Regions from separate parts of the Halobacillus sp. B29 genome, predicted to be linked through region 2. Evidence: riboswitches for the same ligand, from Rfam matches in the RefSeq annotation. Region 2 holds a riboswitch; the other holds the start of a gene.
The links. Region 2 has a riboswitch for cobalamin ahead of ACTWP7_RS13765 (ribonucleoside-diphosphate reductase subunit alpha). Riboswitches for the same ligand answer to the same signal wherever they lie in the genome.

Region 1 (11,262 bases), on a different contig from region 2:
TCGCTGCGGTGGCAAATCCAAAGTGTTCATATTTTCACTCGTTAATTTCTTCTCGTTCACATTATTCACACCTTCACTATGATGGGATTGAGTCACTTGATTCCCCCCTGTTCCCTAGACGTATCCACATGGCAAGTACCACATCTATAATAAAATGAGCCGTAATTGTGACCGTAAGACTGCCTGTTAATTCAAACATATATCCAATAAAAAAGCTGACAAACAATACAGAGATTAAGAGAACAATTTTTGACAAATAACGAAAATGTAAAAGAGCAAATAATAAACTGGCTACCCAATATCCATATTCCGTATGTAAGACACCTCTAAATAACATTTCTTCGCTTATAGCCACTAATAATGTAACTCCAATGATACCTGGGATCGATCGATTTTTAAATACTTTGTTATTAATCCCGCCATCATCATAGTATTGTTTTGGAAGCCTGTTCATCAAAATAAAATCGATCATGAGAACAATTAGTCCTGGCAATACCCCAAACCATATCCAATCATTAAACGTTACTTCGAATATGGATTTCCATTCTGACCAAAAGGAATCAAATAAAAAAAAGCTGCCTAGAATAGAGAGGATTAAAAGTAAAAGCTGGGTTAGGATCAGTTGAAGCGTCACTTCCTGATCCGTCATCATTTTAATAACCTCTGCCTGTTTTTTTCGTTTCATACCTCGCCCCCTGTCTAAAGATAATAGCTAACCGTTCTTTCCAAGTATCAACATCTGCTTGGAACTCGCTCTTCTCAAAGCTTAACGTATCCATTGTAAATCCACATGAATCACAGCAAGGTACTGAGGGTTCTCGAATATCAGCTTGAAAGGATTCGTAGAGACTTTTTCTTCTGCAAGAAGTATGATGGATCCATTGAAGCATTTCAGTAAGTTTTGCCTGCTTGTACTTCCACCTTTTGTTTATTAGATCCTCCAGCTTTCGCTCAACAAAAGTTTCTTTAGGGTCTTTTAGGATAGTTCTCTCTTTCAAGACACCGTGTTCTTCTAACTGAAAACGTAAAAAATTCCATTGCGACTCCGATAATTCCAGAAGTTCAGCGAATTCGTCATTCGAAGGAATTAAAGTGTTGTTCTTCCATAACATCTGCATATATCTTAACACGTTTTGAACATGGTCCATTTGTGGCAATTCACTCTCTATTAACATCTGAGGAAGATAATGATCCTTTGGTCCGTAAAGTACTAGGCTAGCACAAGGGTTCCCGTCTCTTCCGGCTCTTCCTACCTCCTGGATAAATGATTCGAGCTGGGATGGGGGGTGAAAATGAATGACCAGTCGTATATTAGATTTATCCACCCCCATACCAAAGGCGCTTGTGCAGCAAATTACATCGAGCTGATCATTCATAAATTGCTGCTGTACCAACATCCTATCCATTTGCTCCATTCCTCCGTGATAAAAAGCTACCCTTTGCTTCAGCTTAGCCTGGAGCAGATAGGCTGCTTTTTCAGTCCATTGTCTACTGGAAAAATAGACCATTGTAGGAACCGCCTGATCAGATAGCAGCTGAATCATCCGATCTATTTTATGATCAGGAGTTGCGTAATGCTCGACCGCGAAACTGACATTCTGCTTGTCCATTGGATAAATATGCTTTTCCATAAGAGGACGCTTCAATTTATCCATAATGTCTGTTTGGACTTCTGGAGTTGCTGTAGCACTTAATGCTAATACTGTTGGTTCGCCAAGTTTAGAAATGGTTTGATGCAATTTTAAATAATCCGTTCTAAATTCATGGCCCCATTGTGATATGCAGTGAGCTTCATCAATGACAAATAAACTGATACTAAGCTTTACAAGATGCTGCATTACCCAGTCATTTTGGAGAAATTCTGGGGACATATATATTAAATCGTATTGATCCAGATGTTCCAGCATTTTTCTCCGCTCCGCACGATCCATAAAACTATTCAGTGCGACGACTGACTTATAGCCAGATGCTTTCAGCTGCTTCACTTGATCAATCATTAAAGAAATAAGAGGAGACACTACAATCGTGGTTCCTGATTGAATCTTTGCGGGCAGCTGATAGCAAAGAGATTTACCAGTTCCTGTAGGTAAAATACCAAGAACATCCTGACCAGATAAAATCGACTCGATAATCGGCTGTTGCCCTTCACGAAACTGTGAAAATCCGAAGTGCTTTTCTAATTGAAAAGATAAATTATACATCTGCATAAGATTGTCCTTTCGCTGTTAACTTCTTACCTTTAGCCAGAGCCAATCTGATTTGGAAGTAATCAAATTCACCGTTCAAAGTTTGATGAATTTGTTTTAAACGCAGCGTATTCATGTTATTAGCTGCTGCTATGATTCTTTGCTGATCTTTGGCACTGAGAAAACGTTCGATTGAAAAATCCGGGATAACTAGGGCTGCTTCAACGATATGGTCCTGAATTGTACTTTTTTTCAAGCGGCGCTTCGAAACAATCGCTTCCAATGTCCACCCTAGCTCTAAATAGTGGTACGTATGCTTAGCTGACTGAGTGATCATTGTCTCACCATCTAAACCACGAGTGCACGCAAATAGGAAGGGGTAGGAATCTGGTGAATTTCTAGCCTCGTGGAATAAATAATAAAGTACATGCTGAATACAAACGTAAGCATCTTCCGTTGTAATGTCATACTTACGCTTCATTTGTTCATAGGTAAGCCCTATCACTTCAGCCCCACTCAACCGAAAGGTGAACAGTTCTGACTCCAAATACGATCGATTGTTCAAAAGATCCAAGATTTCATTATACATTCCTTTGACTTCTTGATTCAGGTTATGGGAAAGAGAAGCATAATAACGTTTAACCCACCTTTGTGCTTTAGAGTCATCGATAACAGGGATAAACGTGTAGTTGCCTGCATGAATAGAAGTAATCGTCTGAATGACTAGTAAAAGTCTGTGTTCAAATTCTCTGATATTCCGGTGATTATTCATTCCGCTAAAAAATTCAAATGTAGGCCCCTGATAGTTATCAAGATAGCGAGCTCCATCAGATGTAATAATGGGTGAGAATCGATCTCCAAGATAAATCCACTGATTTTTTTCAATTTGCTTACATCTATCTTCAAATTCATCTCGAGCTAACCCTTCATAAATACCAAAATAACGCTCCAATTCGTAACCCTTTGCGTCCTGCAATGTCTGAGACGAACGTTTTCCAGTTAATAAATTATATATTCCTGATATTGTACGCTCTCCATTTAACTTTCTTACGCATGTCAAAATAATGACGTTAAACACACCAGCCTCCTCCTTCCAGATACTAGGGAATCTACCGTTCGTGTTGAAAACTCCAGACGGGAGTTTTACAATAACTATGTACCCTATTTATTCAGTTTCCTCTTCATGAGTGGACATACAAAGGAGGATCATCAGTCGTGGCTAAATATACGATGGTTGATCAAGAAACGTGTATCGCATGTGGTGCTTGTGGAGCTGCAGCACCTGACATATATGATTATGACGACGAAGGGATTGCTTACTCTGTACTTGATGATAACCAGGGTGTTTCGGAAGTGCCTGAAGTGTGGGAAGAAGACATGGAAGATGCCTTCGATGGCTGCCCTACAGATTCTATTAAGATTGCAGAATCCCCTTTTGAAGGAAATGCGCACAAGCACGAATAATAAAGTAGAACCTCTTCCGAATGTGAAGGGGTTCTTTTTTTAAGGGATCCTATCATTTATCCAGCTCTTCAAACCTTCTATAAGCTTCTCCCTCATCAAACGTAGAAAACCAGCGGTCAAATTGATCATCTATAATCCGGTAATGCTTGCTTATCATATTTTGCTGCAGTAAAAAACCTTCTTTTTCCTTGAGCGTTGTCCACCATACTTTCCCTCCCAGCGTTTTACCAACCGGACGTTCCACTTGGTGGTGAGCAATGGTTTCTGCAATTTCAAGGGGTGCATCTCCAAGAACGCCTTTTAAAACTTCACTATCTTGAAAAAGAGCGCACACGGCCACCACTGTGGTCCATCCAGCAATTGTGCGTCCTTTTTCAATTTGGACAAGGGTTTTTTTAGACAAGCCTAGCACTTCAGCCATTTTTGATTGCGTATAGCCATATTCCACACGGATTAATTTTATTTTTTCAGTCACTTGTATCCTTAATTGTTCTTTATCCAACCTGCACCGTCCCCTTTACTACGTCCCCCTAATTCTAACATGTCCCCTCCCTGCTTACCTATTAAAGTGATTAAAAACCCCGTATCCATAATACGGGGCGTTAGGTTATTCATTCATATCTATTGGATTTATAAAGGTGGGCACCGGGATAGGTTCGTTTAAGTTGTAGAATGAATTTATTTCATGGTTAATATTATCGAAGATCACTTCGTTAAAACCGAAGTTCTTAGCTGTAGCTAACACCGCATCAATCATCATCATTAATTGCTGATCGCTTGCCCATGACTCGTGTTCAACTGTCATGGTTAGAACAGATCCTTCCACTGCAACCGAAGAAAAGGTTACATGATTGGGTACAGCAGAATCTACGTTGTTAGAAGTATGCTTTTCCTTCATTCGATTTAACGCCTCCTGAATGGAGAGCTCTCTCTCAGCCTTTATAGGGACGAGAAATTGACGCTCGCTGCCCTGATCGCTGTAAATTTGATAATAATATCGATTTTGCTCAACCACAGGAAGAGTTTCTATTTTTCCAAGATTGCCAAGGACGACTGGTGATCCACTCTCTGTCTGAAGCTTAATGTTTTTCACCTCATAAGGGTACAATTTCCACCGGATACTCTCGGATATAATGGATGTGTAGGCACTGCCGCTTATGGAAAAATTATCCGGAAAAATGACCTCAGCCTGGTTTCTTTCTTCATCAATATTAAAGGTTAAATCCTTGATTAGATCTTCAGCCAATCCCCACTCTGCAGGATTAACGAGTGAAGAAATATTTTTATCTTCCTGATCACCAGGTTTTATTACTGTAAATGGTACGACTACCTCTCCATTTTTTCCGGGAAGAACGTAAGACTCTATGTCCGGAGAACGATCCTGGAGTGTAAAGGGTGATTCTGTTTCATTATTATCAGAGGAAGGAGTAGTATCTTCATTTCTACTGGAATCTTCAATTTCTGAAGGTTTTTGTTCAGTAGTTTCTGCCTGGTCCCGGCCACTTTCATTTGCAGACTCAGTGGAACTTTCTTCCTGATCAGCTGAGCCGCTATATTCATTGGTAGGTAGTGAACTCAATAAAACAGGGAGAACAATTGCAAGGATAAGCAGTACTGCAGCTGTAGCCATACTCGGAGTTATCCAGGGAGCGATTCTTCTTTTTCGTTTATTAAGCTTAGGCTCTATGGAGCGATAAAGATTTTCTTTGTTTTGCTTATCTTCAATCTTCGGAAATTCTCCTAACAATTCTTTTAATTCATCTTCGCTATAAGTTTTACGCTTCACGCTGTACCCCCCCTTCTACAGGCTTATCCATCATCTCTTTTAAGGCTTTCATTCCTCGATGCTGAGTCGTTTTCACTTTACTCTCGCTCCAATTTAATATTTTTGCTGTTTCTTGTATAGACAACCCTTGTATGAACCTGAAAATAATTACATTTCTTTGATCTATCGTACAATTATCCAGTGCTTTATAAACTTGCTTCATTTCATCATTTTGGATTGCGATTTCATCCGGCAAAGAAGCATAATCTTTAAGTTGCTCCCCTTTTTCATTCCAATCAAAAAAATCCATAATTCGATTCCGTTTGCGTTTTTGCTTCCTGAAGTGATCAATCGCTACATGTCTCGCTATAGATAGCAGCCAAGTTTTTTCAGTACTCCGCCCATCAAAAGACTGATAAGATTTAAGCACCTTTATATAAACTTCCTGGACAAGATCTTCAGCGAGATCGCGATCTTTGACCATGTAGATTAAATATTGAAACAAATCATGATGATAACTTTCGTAAAGTTCGTCAAAGAACGTTTTCACTAATGGTACCTCCCACTTATCTATTTAGTCGTTATATGTAAGAAAAAAGTTACATCACTATCTTAATATGAGGATTTAAAAAAAGATATAAAGGAAGGGCTATTAAAAGGGATTTATAAATAAATGGATCTCTTAGACGTTCCTGTTAATTTTCACCAATGGCTTATTAAGCTAAAGGGCCGTTTAGTTGAAAACTCAGTTTCGAGATATCGGATTAGTTTAAAGGTCCTGCGGGGGATGATTCGCTTTCCGCGGGCATGTGCTGAGCCTCCTCGAGCTAACGCTCTCCGGGGTCTCACCGATCATGTTCATCCCGCAGGAGTCTTCATCATCCCCCTCCGGACCTGGCCAAATCAGATGCTCGAAATCACATCAAACATACCTGCTTGATGTGGAAGTAAGACGTATGGTTTTACACCTGTTTTCAGGATATAACGATGTACGATAGCCTGTTATAAAAGCATTTAATGCAGATTAAGGAGAAGAACTTTCCTCTTCTGGAAAGGTCCGTTCACTAGATATCGTTGGGGTGGCGGAGGAAACGACGAGACTCCCGCGGGAGAAGGAGCTAGGTGAGACCCCACAAGGAGTGTTAACGACTGAGGAGGCTTGCCAGTTCCCCCGCAGGAAAGTGTTCAAATGTGGAATCACCCCGAAAGACACGACCAGCATAAGCCGACCATCAAAAGGATTGTGGTTTTTCAATCCGTTGATGAGCGACTTATGTCTCGAGTGTCTGGGTGATGGAACAAGACGTGTTGTTTCCGTAGCCGCCCTCATCTAATGTTTGCAACGGACCCGAGTTATCTCGAAACGGAGTCTTCCAGTATCGGGAGCTTTACATTAAAATTAATACGGAAGTTTAAAGAGCCAAATAGATAGAAAAAACACAGGCGTCAGGGGATCCCTGGCATCCTGTGTTTCTAAGAACGATAATTGGTTGTTCCAATATGTGGTGTTTTTTCAGTAAGTCCATTTCTCTTCTTGTAACGTTTAAACAATGTACCTAAAACGGGAGAAAGAACTAAGATGAAAATGATTGTTGAAATAGCATGATTTAGATCGTAAGGCAATCCCGCCAAATAATAAGCCCAGAAAGGCTGACCAATAGAACGCATCGTAAGCGAGATAACCAGCCCGAAAAATATACCTGAGAGAAATCCATATATGGAAAGGCCCCAGACGGGGAGACCTGATTTATATTTTCCAAGTAGACCTGCAACCAAACCTATAATTGACCATGCAACTACCTGCCATATAGTCCAGTAGCCCATCCCAAGAAGCATATTGGATACAATGGTTGTTAAGAATGCCATAACTAGACCTGCAGCGGGTCCCATCCAAAACCCTGTCAAAATGATAATGGCAGTTACCGGCTGTACATTAGGAACATGGCTTAGAGCAATTCTGCCCGCAACCGCTAATGAGGCAAGCATGGCAATTAAGGTGATTTTATAAATATTCATTTTCCATCATTCCCATGAATGGTAATCAAATACAATCTCATCGCCTTGTTTTAATTCATAGTCGTTGGCTCCCACTTGGGCTTCCTCTCCATTAATTGTGTACATCCACGCCATTTTCTTATCTTGATTTGCTGATATTCCTTCAATACTATTTATCATTCCATCACTTTGTTCTACTTCAAAATTATCTTCCAAGACTTTCATCAAGATAGCGCCTTCCTCCACGGAAAGTTCTTTATCAGCTAAGGTTTTCTCTCCATTATTTTTGGAGATCTCTATTTGGACACTGACTTCCTGTTTTTCCTCTTCTTGAACGGCATTGGCTTGTTCCTCTTTCTGTGTGCCACACCCACTTAAGATACCTGCCGTTAATAAAACCGCCAACATTAAAGCATAAAGTTTGTTCATCTTGCTTCCATCCTCTCATTTTTTAGTACTGGCTTTTTCGAAAGGACGAATGGACAACCTAACACTATGTATCCATCAAAAAAAGCCTGCCTTCGTTAAAGGCAAGCTTAAGACAAACAGATGGTTTAGTTAAAATATTTACATAGAACCGATCGGTTGTCTCAAACGCTCAATCCCCGAAGCTTTGAAACACTGGGATCAGGCAGGTCTACTGACTTGTGCGTCATCCTACTAAGGATCCTTCCCGTGCATTTGCACAGTGGAATTTCCTTTTCGTATTCACATACAGTTGCGAGGACAGTCCCGGCCTTTAACCGAGTTCCCGTTTTAAGCCCTTTCAGGCACCTGAATCCACTCAATATGAAGTTATTTATCCATTACTAGATTAACTCACTTTTCGACATTTAGCAACTAGTTATCTGTAAAATCTATCCTCTTTGGGATTCTGAAAGAAAAAGTAGTCCCCTCTTCCACCTTACTGTGCACACTGATTATTCCATTATGGGCTTCCACAATATTTTTAGCAATAGCCAGTCCTAGACCCGTTCCTTTTTTATGCTTAGATGTTTCTCTTTTTCTTGATTTGTCTGCTTTATAAAAACGTTCGAATACAAATGGAAGATCCTCTTCAGAAATTCCCTGACCAGAATCATGTACAGATGCCATCCATTCATGTTCTCCATCCTCAATAATTACGTTTACGGATCCATGCTCACTTGTATGTCGAATGGCATTATCAATGAGATTAGTAAATACTTGTTCAATCCGATCAGCATCAAAATAAAGCCATTCTAGATTTGGATCTACATTTATTGTTAAGGCAACCTGTCGTTCCTTGGAAAGTCCTTGAAACTTCCGTTCAATCTTGTCCATATAAGAAGTCATTTCTACGGATTCTACATATAAATTTATATGACCCGCTTCCATTCGAGCTAAATCCAATAACTCATTGACCAGTCGGCCTATTCGCAATGATTCATCGTGGATGATCTGGGCTAATTCATTTTTATCTTCTTTACTCTCCGCAACATCATCTACTATTGCTTCACTGTACCCTTGAAGCATTGAGATAGGAGTTCGTAGTTCATGAGAAACATTGGCAATAAAATCTTTGCGAAGTTTATCCAGTCTGCGCTCGTCTGTCATATCTCTTAAGACCGCAACTGCACCTCTAATAGTGTCTTTATCGTATAATGGAGTCATAATAATGACCCAGGAGCGGCCTTGCAAGGATACTTCAGTCATCGCTTCCTGTTCTTTAGATATCACTTCATCAAAAAGTTCATAAAGAGGAGCAGGCAAATTAATTGGACTCAATGTAGCTTCTTCATCATTCTCAAACTTATCAGCTTCCAAATATTGCTGGGCTGGAGGGTTGGAAATCAGAACTTCTCCCTCACGATTGATGGTAATAACTCCATCTGCCATCGAGCGCAATATGCCCGAAAGCTGTTCTTTCTCCTGATTTAGGGCATTAATATGAAATTTAAGCTGACGTCCCATGCGATTGAAAGCCATAGCAAGCTCTCCTATTTCATCATGAGTTAAAATAGGGATCTTTGTGTTAAATTCCCCTTTAGCAAGCTCAAGGGCACCTTCACGCATCTTGATTAAGGGGGATGTGATACGGGTAGATAAGAAAAAAGCAAAGATCGTAGTCAAAATAATAGCAATCCCTGCTCCAAGGAAAATAATTTTGGTGGTCTGTTCAGAAGTTTCCTCAATCGTATCCAGAGATTGATAAACAAAAACAGCACCATTTCTTTCTGTTAAAGGAGTTCCTACTACCATAACCTCTGTATCGAACTCCTTTATTTCTGTAACCTTTTTCACATCACGCCCTTCACTTATGACTTTGGATAAATCGTTATCGGAAGAGATCCAATTGTAAGTCATTTTGGGAAGCGCCTGTGATTCGCTATCACTAATAATCACTTCATTAGGTCCATAAGTGATCAATGCCCGGCTCGCAGGATTCTTAACAAGTGCCGTAGTAGAAAGAAGCAGATCTCTATCTTCATACCTATCAACTACCTCTGTAATTTTAGAAGCAGTCTGAAGTAATTGACTCTCTGCTTGCTGGATATGATAATTCTGAAAAAATTCTAATAGTAAGACCGTTAGAATAAACAGGACAAAGCATACAAGAAATAATATAGTAAACCACAGTTTACCTACCACACTGCGCCAGAACATTATTCTCCACTTACCTCGAACTTATAGCCAATCCCCCATACTGTAACGATCATACCTGCCGCATTAGCGGAAACTTTACTTAGCTTCTCTCTTAATCTCTTCACATGAGTATCCACGGTTCTGAGGTCACCAAAAAATTCATATTGCCAAACTTCTTTGAGAAGCTGTTCTCTGTGAAAAACTTTATCAGGGGACTGCGCCATGTAATTAAGGAGCTCATATTCCTTAGGAGTTAATGCTACTTCTTTTCCTTCGGCTGTTACACGGTGCGCATCATTATCGATGGTCATGTGCGGAAATACCAGGACATTTCTTGCAGAAGTATCCGTTTCCAAAAATTTAGTAGAGGAAGACCGGCGAAGCAGAGCTTTCACCCTTAAAACCACTTCTCTCGGGCTAAATGGCTTAACAATATAATCATCAGTACCCACTTCAAAGCCTTGCACACGATTTGCTTCTTCCCCTTTGGCGGTAAGCATAATGACTGGAGTTGCTTTCTTTTCCCGCAGCTCTTTACAAACTTCTATACCGTCCATTCCCGGGAGCATTAAGTCGAGCAGAATGACATCGTAATCCACATCGATTGCTTTTTTTAAAGCTTCGTCTCCATCTTCTGCTTCGTCAATAATATAATTTTCTCTTTCTAAGTACATGCGGATCAAACGTCGAATACGATCTTCATCATCCACTACTAATATTCTGGCTTCTTGTTCCATAAGTCTAACCACCCTTAATTAATACTAATTATTTCATTTCATAAATAAAAATGGCAGGGGGGTAAAAACCCTTCCTGCCTTTAAGAATAAATCATGCATAGGAGTGAAGTCCAGAAATCACCAAATTTACCGCAATTAAGTTAAACATGATAATTCCAAAACCACCAACGGCAAGCCACGCAGATCTCATCCCCTGCCAGCCTCTTGAAAGCCGCAGGTGTAAATAAGCTGCATAGAAAAAGAAGGTGATCAATGCCCACACTTCTTTAGGATCCCAGCCCCAGAAGCGATCCCATGCTTGCTGGGCCCAGATCATGGCAAAAATAAGAGCACCTAAAGTAAAAACAGGAAAACCGATGGCAACGGCGCGGTAAGAAACCTCATCGACCAATTCTGGATTTACTTTCTTCCTAAGCATAGGCTGTAGGAAAGCCCCAACTCTTTTTCTCATCAGGAGTCTTGCTGCTCCATATATTACAAGACCGCCAAGTAAGGCTAAAATAAAGGTATT
Region 2 (11,262 bases):
CTATTTATATAGTTAATCATAGTGCTGGTCGATACCATCTTATTGTTACGTGCCAGATTATAGAAGAAAGCGAATCCTGCATAAAAGAATAAGCCTTCCAGAACAATGTCGTAAACGATAGACTTTAAAAAGGTTTCTACAGAAGGATCGTCCGCAAAAGCTTGGTACCCATCTGTAATGAACTGGTTTCTCTCAATAAGGACGTCATCGTGCTTCCAGTATTCAAAAATCTCTTCCTGTTCATCCTGATCCACAAGAGTCGATAACACATATGAATAGGATTGATTGTGGACCACTTCTTGGAAAGCTAATACTTGCATGAGTGCAGATAAACTGGAGTCCGTTAAATAGTCAGCTATCTTTCCAGAGTAGTCCGTTTGTATAGAGTCTAAAAAGGCAAGGAGCCCAATAATTTTTTTGAACGTTGCCTGCTCCTGATCGGACAGGGTACCCCATTGCTTTAAGTCATTGCTCATATTAATTTCATTTGGAATCCAGAAATTAGCCAGCATATTTTTATACATAGGATACGCCCAGGAGTAGCGGGTATCATCCCAGTTAAGTACGTTAGAACTTCTGCCGTTGATAATGCCTGTAGAAGCATTAGGGGCCTGGTGGTCAACAAGTTTTCGCTTTTGAATGGTTTCATTCATATGTTTGTCCTCCTTTTATGAAGAGCAGCTTTCGCATTCGTCGTATTCACCTTGACTTGAAGTGGATCTCGTGTAATAGGTCGTTTTTAAACCTGATTTCCACGCGTCGATATGCAGATCTAATAGTTCTTTAGCATGTATAGAATTTCGAACATATAAGTTAAATGAAATGGATTGATCAATATATTTTTGACGTACAGCATTTTGCTGTATGCTTGTATGCTGGTCTATATCGTACGCCGATTTGTAATACCAGAACGTTTCCGGGCTTAGGTCAGGGGCTGTTACCGGGATTTTATAATCTTTCTTTTCCTCCGAATAAAACCGCTTAAAGATTGGATCGATGCTCGCTGTACTTCCGGCAATCAGAGAAGTACTGGAATTAGGAGCGACGGCCATTAAATATCCATTCCGTATCCCATCGTGCTGAACCTTATCCTTTAAGGCATTCCAGTTCCAATCCTCATTTTGATCAAACGCCCGTTTAACAAAGAATTCTCCTGTAGACCAATCAGATCCCTCAAATAAAGGATAACTCCCTTTCTCGGCTGCTAATTCGCTGCTGGCTTCAATGGTGTAATAGGCAATTGCCTGGTACACTTCTTCCGCATAATTTACGGCTTTTTCAGATTCCCAGGCTATTTTCTTTTGAGCAAGCAAGTGAGCCCAACCGAATGTGCCAAGACCAATGCCTCGGTAAGACTGGTTGGTCAATTGAGCCTGCAGCACCGGGATGGTATTTTCATCAATTACGTTATCCAGCATTCGTACCTGAATGGAAACTAAACGCTTTAAGACCCCTTCAGGCACGGCGCGGCCGAGATTAACACTGGAGAGATTACATACTACAAAATCCCCCGGGTTTTTAACCGTTATAATTTTTCCTTCTTCTAAATATTGTTCTTCCTGAAGGGTTGGGCTCTGGTTCTGAGTAATTTCCGTACATAGGTTGCTGCAATAGATCATCCCTGCGTGACGATTAGGATTCATACGGTTCACTTCATCTCGGTAGAACATGTAAGGTGTACCTGTTTCGAGCTGGCCCACCATAATTTTTTTCATAATGTCTATAGCCGCTACTTTTTCTTTCGACAGCTCTGGATGATTGACACAGGCTTCGTACCTTTCGCGGAAGGTTCCTCTGCCACGCTTTTCATCGTAAGCATCTTCCAATGAAAAGCCCATAACGTCACGAACTTCATGAGGATCGAATAAATACCAGTCTCCACGATTTTCTACAGCTTCCATAAACACATCCGGTATTGATACGCCTGTAAATAAATCATGGGTGCGCTGACGCTCGTCCCCGTTGTTTAAACGGCTGTCAAGAAAAGGGAAAATGTCCTTATGCCATATATCTAGATAGACGGCAATAGCTCCTTGACGCTGCCCAAGCTGATCCACACTGACTGCGGTATTATTCAATTGCTTCATCCATGGAATAACGCCTGAAGAAACGTCTTTAAATCCTCGAATGTCACTCCCACGACTTCTGATTTTTCCAAGATACACACCAATTCCTCCGCCGTGTTTGCTCAAGTTGGCTATATCTGTATTGCTGTCATAAATGGACTGCAGACTGTCATCTACCGTGTCAATAAAACAAGAGCTTAACTGGCCATATCTTTTTCCTGCGTTAGCGAGAGTGGGCGTAGCGACTGTCATGTATAAATGGCTTAAAGCCCAATAGGCTTCTTTTATAAGTCTCATCCTTACTGACTTTTTCTCCTGAGCCATGATTACCATCGAAATGATCATAAACCGTTCCTGTGGAAGTTCATATATGTGTTTGGACTTGGAACGTGCTAAGTATCGATCGCTTAAAGTTTTAAGACCAATATAAGTAAATAAGTAATCACGTTCTGGTGCAAGGATATCTTCAAGTTGATCTATTTCCTCTTTAGAATAATCAGCAAGCAACGATTTTGAATAGATTTCTTCATTCGTTAAAATCTCGATTAATGAATAAAATCCATTATAGGGGCTCTCCTCCATGCGGTTGTAAGCTGAATTTTTGTACATTTGATCCAAGTGAATCCTGCTCGCGGCAAAGGTCCAATCAGGTGTTGACTCGTCCATTTCAGCCAGACACTCAAGTATTAATGCTTTGGATTGCTCTTCATCAGTCATTTGATTCAGCCCAATCCCTGGAACTTTTTTTAGTATTCGTTCCACATCCAACTGGGGAAATTCTTTTTGAATGTCGATTAGCTTCTGCTCCCATTCTGTTTGCATAGATTGAACGCTCATGTATTCGTACTCCTTTTTATTCATAGGTGATTTCGGACATAAAAAAATCCGCTCACTTATTTGAGCGGATGAAACCATAGAACGAGGCAAATAAACCGTACGAAGACCTCATTCTATCGCTTCATCTTCTCAATCCCCGAAGAAGTTGAAACTTCAGCGAATAAAGACAGGTCTCCTGACTTACGTTCGATTCTACTATGGTCCTTCCCGTACCTGGGCACAGTGGATGATCCATTTCGCGAACGCTAACAGTTGCGGGGGCAGTTCCGGCTCTCTCCGGATTCCCTATTAAGCCTGATGGCATCTTGATTCGCAAATACTATATATAGTATTTTTAAATAATTTTATTAGCTTATATTGTGTTTATATCATATCTAAGATAAATGGAAAGTGCAAACGATTTGTTAGAAACCTCACTCTTTAAAACCTATATTTTCCACATGGAAGCTTTTAACACACTCTTTTCCCATGTCAAAAAAATTTTTAAAACGTTGCTTACTTAATTATAATAAAAGGTAATGAACATTCTATGGTGAACTATACAATAATAACGGAAATAGATAAACAGGGGGATTCGTAAATATGGAACCAACATTTAATTGGCACCAGGAAGCCGCTAAACAATGGGATGAACGGGCAGAGTTTTGGAATCAACGTAGTCAGACGATGTGGGATGAGGGAAGTCGCAAAACGATTATTCCTTTTTTGAAAAATCATCTTCCCCCGGGCAATTCTGTTGCTGACCTGGGCTGTGGAGATGGATATGGCTCATATAAATTATATAAAGAAGGCTACGAAGTGACGGGAGTAGATCTTTCTAAAGATATGATTGAACGAGCAGTGAAACGATTACAAACAGAAGGACTAACCTTTACGCAGGGAGATTTGACAAAGCTTCCTTTCGCTTCAGAAAGCTTTGATGGCATAATGGCCGTGAACTCTCTTGAGTGGATAGAAGTGCCTCATCAGGGACTTGAGGAAATGAAGAGGATCTTACGTCCGGGAGGCAAGCTTTGTATTGGAATACTGGGACCAACGGCCATGCCGAGGATAAATAGTTATCGAAGAGTGTATGGTGAAAAAGTGATTTGCAACACGATGATGCCATGGGAGCTTGCTAAACTGGCTGAAGAAACTGGGTGGAAATATACGGAAGGTCAAGGGGTGTATAAACGCGGGGTTGATGAGAATCAAATCGCACATCTGGACGAAGATTTAAAGCAATCCCTTACATTTATGTGGATATTTATCTTTGAAAAACAAAATTAAATCAGCACAAAAACAAAACTACGGACTAGCCTCTGATCATGTAATAAAATACAATAAAAAGCCCGTGATTCTGTTTCGTTCGCTGAACATAATCGCGGACTTAGTTTGAGGGGCTGGTATTACGACAAAAAAAGCGATTGAAAATTTCGTTAGAAGGAGTATGATAAGGTTCAATGATTCATATATTGATTCAATGAGGAGGGATTGCGGTGGCCTGGGTCCATGCAGTGTTTTCTGTTCGGTATTTATTTATCGGTTTCTTTTCATTGACGGCGTTAAGTTTGATTACCTTCCAATCTGTAGCGATGTTTCATGCATTTCTAGATTTTTTTGAAGTCTTTCATCGGAAATAAAGGAAAGAGACCGGCTTTCTCAGGCTGGTCTTTTTTTTATTCGTTTGACTGTTCCCAAAGAAACTCCCCAAGCACGCGATCTACTTCGGGATGCTCGTGCAAACCAGAATGGGTGGCGGATTGACCAAATACAATTTCTTCTCTGTAACTGCCAAAAGGCACAATGGATTTCATCCCTTTTACACTTGAAGCATGGACAAGCCCGTCCCAATGGTCGCTATCCTCTTCTGAGGAATTAATAACACCTGCTATTACAAGGGTATCTACACCTTTAGGGAAGAATTCCCTTCTAAGGATCATAGATTTCAAAGCGTCAGATTCCGGTTTTAGATCGTTAGCGGCCGGACTTGAATGCACTTCAAAGTAACCTTCTTTTTTAATTCCTTTATAGGGGCTGGCAATAACCGCTAATTTTTGAACAACAGGATATTGACCGTCCTGATAATGAAGCAAAAAGTTAGTGGCTGCAAGTCCCCCCATGGAATGGCCCACTAGATTAATCTGCTGAATACCATGACGCTTTTTTAACCGGTGGATGACTTCTTGGAGCCATACAGTTTGTTGCTTTAAGCTGGCACGGTCATTCTCAAAAAGAACCTGAATGAATGGCTCCATGCTGGGCGGAAGGCTTCCTCTTAAGGTTACATGTCCTTGTCGGGATACATAAGCCACCATACGCTTGGAACCCACATTTTGCTGCTCTAGACGATTCATCATCGTATTGAAGGTTCCTGGGCCTCCTTTAAAACCGTGTATGAAAACGGTAGGGGTAATTTCTCCGTTTTTTTCTGAACTTGTCGGTTTAGAATTCGTTAAAAATATAAAAATCCCTAGGAGAAGGGAAGAAAGAAGAATGAGGGTGAATTTCTTTTTATTACTGAACACATTCATGAACATTAAGTTTCCTCCTGAAAATTACTATCGCTGAAATATAATAAAAAAATCATTTAGAGTCAACTATAAAAACAGCTTAACTTTAGCATACCCATTGCAGAGAAAGGGGAAACAACATCAAATTCTCCATCCCAAGCGCTATATGGATCAGCTGCTAAATAACCTACCGAGATGTTTATATTTAACAACAGAAGGGGAAAACTGGAATTATAATCAGCTAGATGAAAGGAGAATACCATTGAATCAAGAAGAACTAAAGAAGAAAATTTATAACGTTATGGATCAGCATAAAGTAGGAACACTAGCTACAGTAAAGGATAATAAACCTCATGCCCGTTACATGACATTTTCAAATGATGAAGATTTCACATTCTTCACACCCACAGATCGCGATACTCATAAAGCGGAGGAAATTGAGGAAAACCCTCATGTTCATATCTTATTAGGCTATGAAGGTGAAGGTTACGGAGATACGTATTTAGAAGTACAAGGTCAGGCTAAGATTCGTGATGATCAGAAGATGAAAGACTGGTTATGGAGCGAACAAATGGAGCGCTGGTTCTCAGGAAAAGGAGATCCAGATTACATCGTTCTTGAGATTATGCCCGAGTCAATCCGCCTAATGAATGCAGACGGCGATACTCCTGAATCACTGGATTTATAATAAGCCGACAGATATAAAAAGCATTTGAGATACCAATCTCAAATGCTTTTTTCTATTTCGATACGTTGTTAATTAACGGGTTATTAAATTAAAGGGCCGTTTAGTTGAAGGCTCAGTTTCGAGATATTGTCTGGAGAAAGGGGCTCCAGGGAACGGCTCGCTTTCCGCGGGCATGAGGTGAGCTTCCTCGGGCTTAACAGCCCTGCGGGATCTCACCGATCATGTTCATCCCGCAGGAGTCTTCACCGTTCCCTTCCGCCCCTTTGCGTTTATGGGGAGCTCGAAAATCTTTCCATAATTGCTTTCCAATGAACGAGATCCACGCTGGTTTTCACGTGTAGGAACCCTGTTATAGAAGCGTTTGAGGTAGATGCTGCATGGATCCTTTCTCCTGTAACAGGGTCCGCTCATCAGCTATCGTTCGGGCGGCGAAGGAAACGACGAGACTCCACGGGAGAAGGGACTAGGTGAGATCCCGCAGGGAGTGAAACGAGCGAGGAAGCCCCTGGTAATAAGGAGGATCGACTAAGATCGCCACGTCCTGTGGCAACGTCGATCGACCCCACATCGTGTAGGGCCATAGGAAAGCGAGTTATTTCCCCACCAACCCTTATCCATCTAACGTAATGGCCCCATTTATCTCGAAATCAAGTCTTCAAGTAATGGGAGTTTTTCTTTAACTGTCAACATTTAGAATCAGGATGAATCTTGAATAGAGCAGGATTCATCTTCGTATTCGATTTCAATGGTTACATGCTCAAGAGATATCGTATGAAGAATCTCTTTAATCCTTTCTTTCACATCACAGATTTCCTCTTTCGTTGCATCTTCCGGCACCACTACATGGGTGGAGAAGGCGTGGTTCTCACCGTCCATGGACCACAAATGAGTGTGGTGTGTAGAATTAATGTTCGGCACCTCATTAATCTTTTGAACGATATCTTCAAGGCTGATACTCTCCGGCACGCCTTCCAAAAACAGCCGCATTGTTTTAATGAAATTCTTAACTACGTTGTATAAAATAAATACCGTGATGGCAATGGAAGCAATAGGATCCAGAATAGGAAGATCCGTAAAAGACATAATGATACTGACAACTAAAACTGCTGCCCAGCCGAGAACATCCTCAAGCAGATGCCAGCTTATGACTGTCTGGTTCATTGAGTCGCCTCCGCGGAGCCTGAAAACTGCTGCTCCATTAACGATAATTCCGAGTATAGCGAGAATTATCATCCCCGTTGTATTTGGCTGCTCTGGATTGAGAAGTCTTGGTATGGCTTCCGTTAAAATAAATACAGACCCAACAATTAATACGACACTGTTAACAAGAGCAGCTAATAAAGAAAAACGCTTATATCCAAATGAGAACTCTTTAGATTGCTCTTTTTGGGAAAAATTTTGTAGAAACCATGCGAGGCCAAGGGATAGAGAATCTCCAAGATCATGTAACGCATCGGATAAAATGGCCATACTGTTAGTCATAATTCCCCCGATGATTTCGATAATAGTAAAGAATAAATTTAGAAAAAAAGCAGTTTTAATCTTTCCTGTGGAAGAATCAATATGATGATGGTGGTGATGTCCCATTGGCTAAACCTCCTATTCAAATATATGAATATATGCTCATATATATAATATAAAAAAGCTGCTAAGATGTGTCAACATGAAAAATACGAATGAGCTCAACACACCTTACACAGGATGATCTTAGCGTCCCCTTATTCAGAAAAGGTATGAACAAGAAATACTATAAAAAAACTCCAGGAAGGCCTGGAGTTTTTTATTTTTTTTCTGGATAGAAGCGGCGCTCAATAGCATAGTACCCATAAAGATTATTAGTTGCAAGAGCGAGTCTCTTAACCTGCTCTAGTAAAAATGTTTTATCAAGCTGATAAACCACTTTCTTCTCAATATGGTCCAGCGTGTTGTAAGCGAAGTCCCATATGGCCTGATGTTTGGAGGAATCAATGGACTCTGCTACCATAGCTAGGGCCCCGACAATTTCAGTGATGATTAAATGATTATCTCCAGCATAGTGTCGGATATAACCAAAACCGCGATAAATATAATATTCAAATGTTTCATTTAATAGTATAATTCTAACCTGTCCATCACTATCTGTCAGATAAGGTGTGAAGGTAATATAGTCTTCGACTGTAAGCATTAATTCAGCCATTTGATGAATTGTGTTTGTTGTAGTTTTAGGGTCATCATTCCCCAGGGACTTTATTCCAATTTCAGCTAATTTATGCATTCCCATCTGAATGTCCTGCAGTTCAGTTTCTTTATGACCAATTTTAATCATACCGTAGTAAAGTTCTTCATCCACCAAATCAGCACCCGGCCCCCAGTAACTGATTAGCTTATTCGTCTCCAGAATATAATCTCCCACTTGTGAGTGGAATTTTAAGATTACATTGTCCTTGCGAGCCTGCTCAATCATGTTCCTATAGTCTACTAATTGAACATATCCTGACCTTCCTGCTCCTATGCTTTGAGTATTATCTTCGTAATCCTGCAGAAGATCCCCTGCTTGCTTTGTTCGGAAGGGCTCAAGATCCTCGCTCAAAGTATTGTTGATCATCGCTTTGGAAGATTGTTTCATTGTTTCTGTAATATTATGGACCTGCATCCATGTCGTGGCATGGTTAATGAAATAGATAAATGTAAGAGAAGCTATAAAGACTAATACTATCGTGATAATGGGGACGGCTACGAAATATTCGTAAGAAGTGTTCCCAATAAATAAAAATACAAGCAGTACGTACACAAAACTTCCATTAAATATGCCAAGAGCGTGCTGTGTTCGTCTATCTGCAACGAAGTTAATCAGCATCCGAGGTGAAAATTGACCACTAAAGGTTGTAAGTACAACTAAAAGGGAGTTTAATGTGAAGGCGCTCAGTGTTAATAAACCGCCAATTAACGTGCTGACCAGCATTCGGGTTATTTCAGCATTAATTCGAAAAGATTGGAATGTGTATTGTTCAAGTTCTAGAACCAAATCTAGTACAAGAGTAATAGCGACAAACAGGATAGACGATGATACATAAATTAAAGGCATGTACCATAAGGTCGATTGAACTTCTTGCTTGCGCTGTTGTTTAGTCATTTGAAAATATTTTTTAAGAGATACGGGTAATATGTCCATCAGCATATGACGTTTTCCTCCTTTGCATATAAGGTACTCATTCCCTGCAAGAACTTGTATTAAAACTGTAAAATTATATTTGAAAAATAAAATTTTGTCTTTTCATACACACTTTCGATATAGTGGAGAGAAATAAGTGAAAATAAGAGGTGGTTGCACTGAATTGGGTACAAAAAACTTATAAAGATCTTACAAAAGACGAATTGTACAAGATACTTAAGCTAAGAGTTGAAGTCTTCGTTGTAGAACAAGAGTGTCCTTATCCTGAGGTAGATGGCCGTGATGAAGAATGTACGCATATCTGGTTAGAGGAAAATGGTCAACTCTACGCTTACTGCCGAATCGTTCCCCCTGAGACAGAAGAAGATCATTATGCGATTGGGCGCGTAATTGTTATTAAGGAAAAACGCGGGCAAGGATATGCTAAAGAATTAATGGAAAGAGCTATTATGTTTTTGCGTGATGAATGGAAAGTAGAGCAAATTTGGCTTCATGGACAAGAATATTTAAGGGGTTTTTACAGAGCATTTGGCTTTAGAGAAGTGACTGATGTTTATTTGGAAGATAATATTCCTCATGTAGATATGCTGCTGGAATTTAAGTAATTTTCCAGAGGGTTGTAAAGGTTTAAGAAAGGAAAGAGAGTGGAACTTAGTACTCCACACAGTAAAATGGAGGTATAATATGAGTCCACAAACTTATTTTAAACAATATATTAATGGGGAATGGCGCCCAGGTTCAAGTGAGAAACAGATTGAAAATATAAATCCATATACCGAACAAGCTATTATCACAATCCCTTCTGCCAATGAAGATGACTTAAATGAGGCCTACCGATCAGCTGAACAAGCTCAAAAAGACTGGGCAGACTTACTCCCAGCTAAGAAGCAGGCGTATTTTGACAGTTTGTTATCGGTAGTTAAGGAACGCAAAGATGAAATTATAGACTGGTTGGTGAAGGAAGCAGGAAGCACTTTGGTAAAAGCAGAGGTGGAATACCAGGCCGCAGTCTCCATTATTAAAGAATCTTCCTCTTTTCCTACAAGGATGTCTGGAGAGATCCTTCCTTCTAATACTCCCGGCAAAGAAAACCGGGTTTATCGTTATCCGAAAGGGGTCATAGGAGTAATTGGTCCGTGGAATTTTCCATTCCACTTAGCTATGAGGTCGATTGCTCCTGCGATTGCTACTGGAAACACAGTTGTGGCCAAACCAGCATCAGAATCTCCTGTTACTGCAGGATTACTGATTGCCGATTTATTTGAAGCAGCCGGATTTCCAGCAGGAGTGCTGAACGTAGTAGTAGGAAGAGGTTCAGAGATCGGGGATGCGTTTGTTACACACCCGGTACCTAAACTGATTTCCTTTACTGGATCAACAGAAGTAGGCAGTCATATTGGAGAGCTTGCAGGTAAGCATATCAAAGATACGGCGCTGGAGCTTGGAGGCAACAATGCTATGATTGTCCTTGATGATGCCGATGTAGAAAAAGCGGTGGAAGCAGCAGCCTTTGGAAGGTTCCTTCACCAGGGTGAAATTTGCATGTCCATCAATCGTCTGATCGTTCATGAACAGATTCATGATCAATTCGTGGAAGCATTCAAAGAAAAAGTGGAAACTTTAAAAGTTGGTGACCCATCTGAAAAAGATACAACAGTTGGTCCATTGATTAACCATGGAGCCATCGAACGTATTCAGGAAGATCTGCAAGCTTCCCTTGATCGTGGCGCCACCTTGCTAACAGGTGGTGATTCAGAAGGGAATATCATGCACCCTACTGTACTAACCAATGTTACCAATGATATGCCAATTGCAAGCAATGAAGTATTCGGTCCTGTAATTGGAATCATTAAGGTTTCAAGTGAAGAAGAAGCCATTACAGTGGCGAATGATACTTCCTATGGATTAAGTGGGTCAGTATTCACAACAGACGTACACCGCGGTGTTGAAACAGCAAAACAGATTAACACAGGAATGATTCATGTGAATGATCAATCTGTAAACGATGAAGCACATGTAGCCTTCGGC

Region 1: another riboswitch for cobalamin. It lies ahead of ACTWP7_RS16930 (DUF4430 domain-containing protein); the one in region 2 lies ahead of ACTWP7_RS13765 (ribonucleoside-diphosphate reductase subunit alpha).

The regions. Positions count from the first base shown of each region.
Region 1 covers NZ_JBQQCM010000014.1:88,248-99,509, reverse strand. The annotation lists gene ACTWP7_RS16975 (hypothetical protein) at 1-96, opposite strand, end outside; gene ACTWP7_RS16970 (lysostaphin resistance A-like protein) at 77-685, opposite strand; gene ACTWP7_RS16965 (RecQ family ATP-dependent DNA helicase) at 654-2,207, opposite strand; gene ACTWP7_RS16960 (helix-turn-helix domain-containing protein) at 2,194-3,264, opposite strand; gene ACTWP7_RS16955 (ferredoxin) at 3,402-3,650, shown strand; gene ACTWP7_RS16950 (helix-turn-helix transcriptional regulator) at 3,703-4,152, opposite strand; gene ACTWP7_RS16945 (hypothetical protein) at 4,258-5,436, opposite strand; gene sigX (RNA polymerase sigma factor SigX) at 5,426-5,965, opposite strand; gene ACTWP7_RS16935 (ECF transporter S component) at 6,889-7,431, opposite strand; gene ACTWP7_RS16930 (DUF4430 domain-containing protein) at 7,438-7,839, opposite strand; cobalamin riboswitch at 8,024-8,203, opposite strand; gene ACTWP7_RS16925 (ATP-binding protein) at 8,251-10,035, opposite strand; gene ACTWP7_RS16920 (response regulator transcription factor) at 10,035-10,751, opposite strand; gene ccsB (c-type cytochrome biogenesis protein CcsB) at 10,843-11,262, opposite strand, start outside.
Region 2 covers NZ_JBQQCM010000010.1:105,070-116,331, forward strand. The annotation lists gene ACTWP7_RS13760 (ribonucleotide-diphosphate reductase subunit beta) at 1-653, opposite strand, end outside; gene ACTWP7_RS13765 (ribonucleoside-diphosphate reductase subunit alpha) at 669-2,903, opposite strand; cobalamin riboswitch at 3,052-3,226, opposite strand; gene ACTWP7_RS13770 (methyltransferase domain-containing protein) at 3,486-4,172, shown strand; gene ACTWP7_RS13775 (hypothetical protein) at 4,382-4,525, shown strand; gene ACTWP7_RS13780 (alpha/beta fold hydrolase) at 4,562-5,422, opposite strand; gene ACTWP7_RS13785 (pyridoxamine 5'-phosphate oxidase family protein) at 5,658-6,083, shown strand; gene ACTWP7_RS13790 (cation diffusion facilitator family transporter) at 6,780-7,670, opposite strand; gene ACTWP7_RS13795 (DUF2254 domain-containing protein) at 7,864-9,240, opposite strand; gene ACTWP7_RS13800 (GNAT family N-acetyltransferase) at 9,393-9,839, shown strand; gene ACTWP7_RS13805 (aldehyde dehydrogenase family protein) at 9,919-11,262, shown strand, end outside.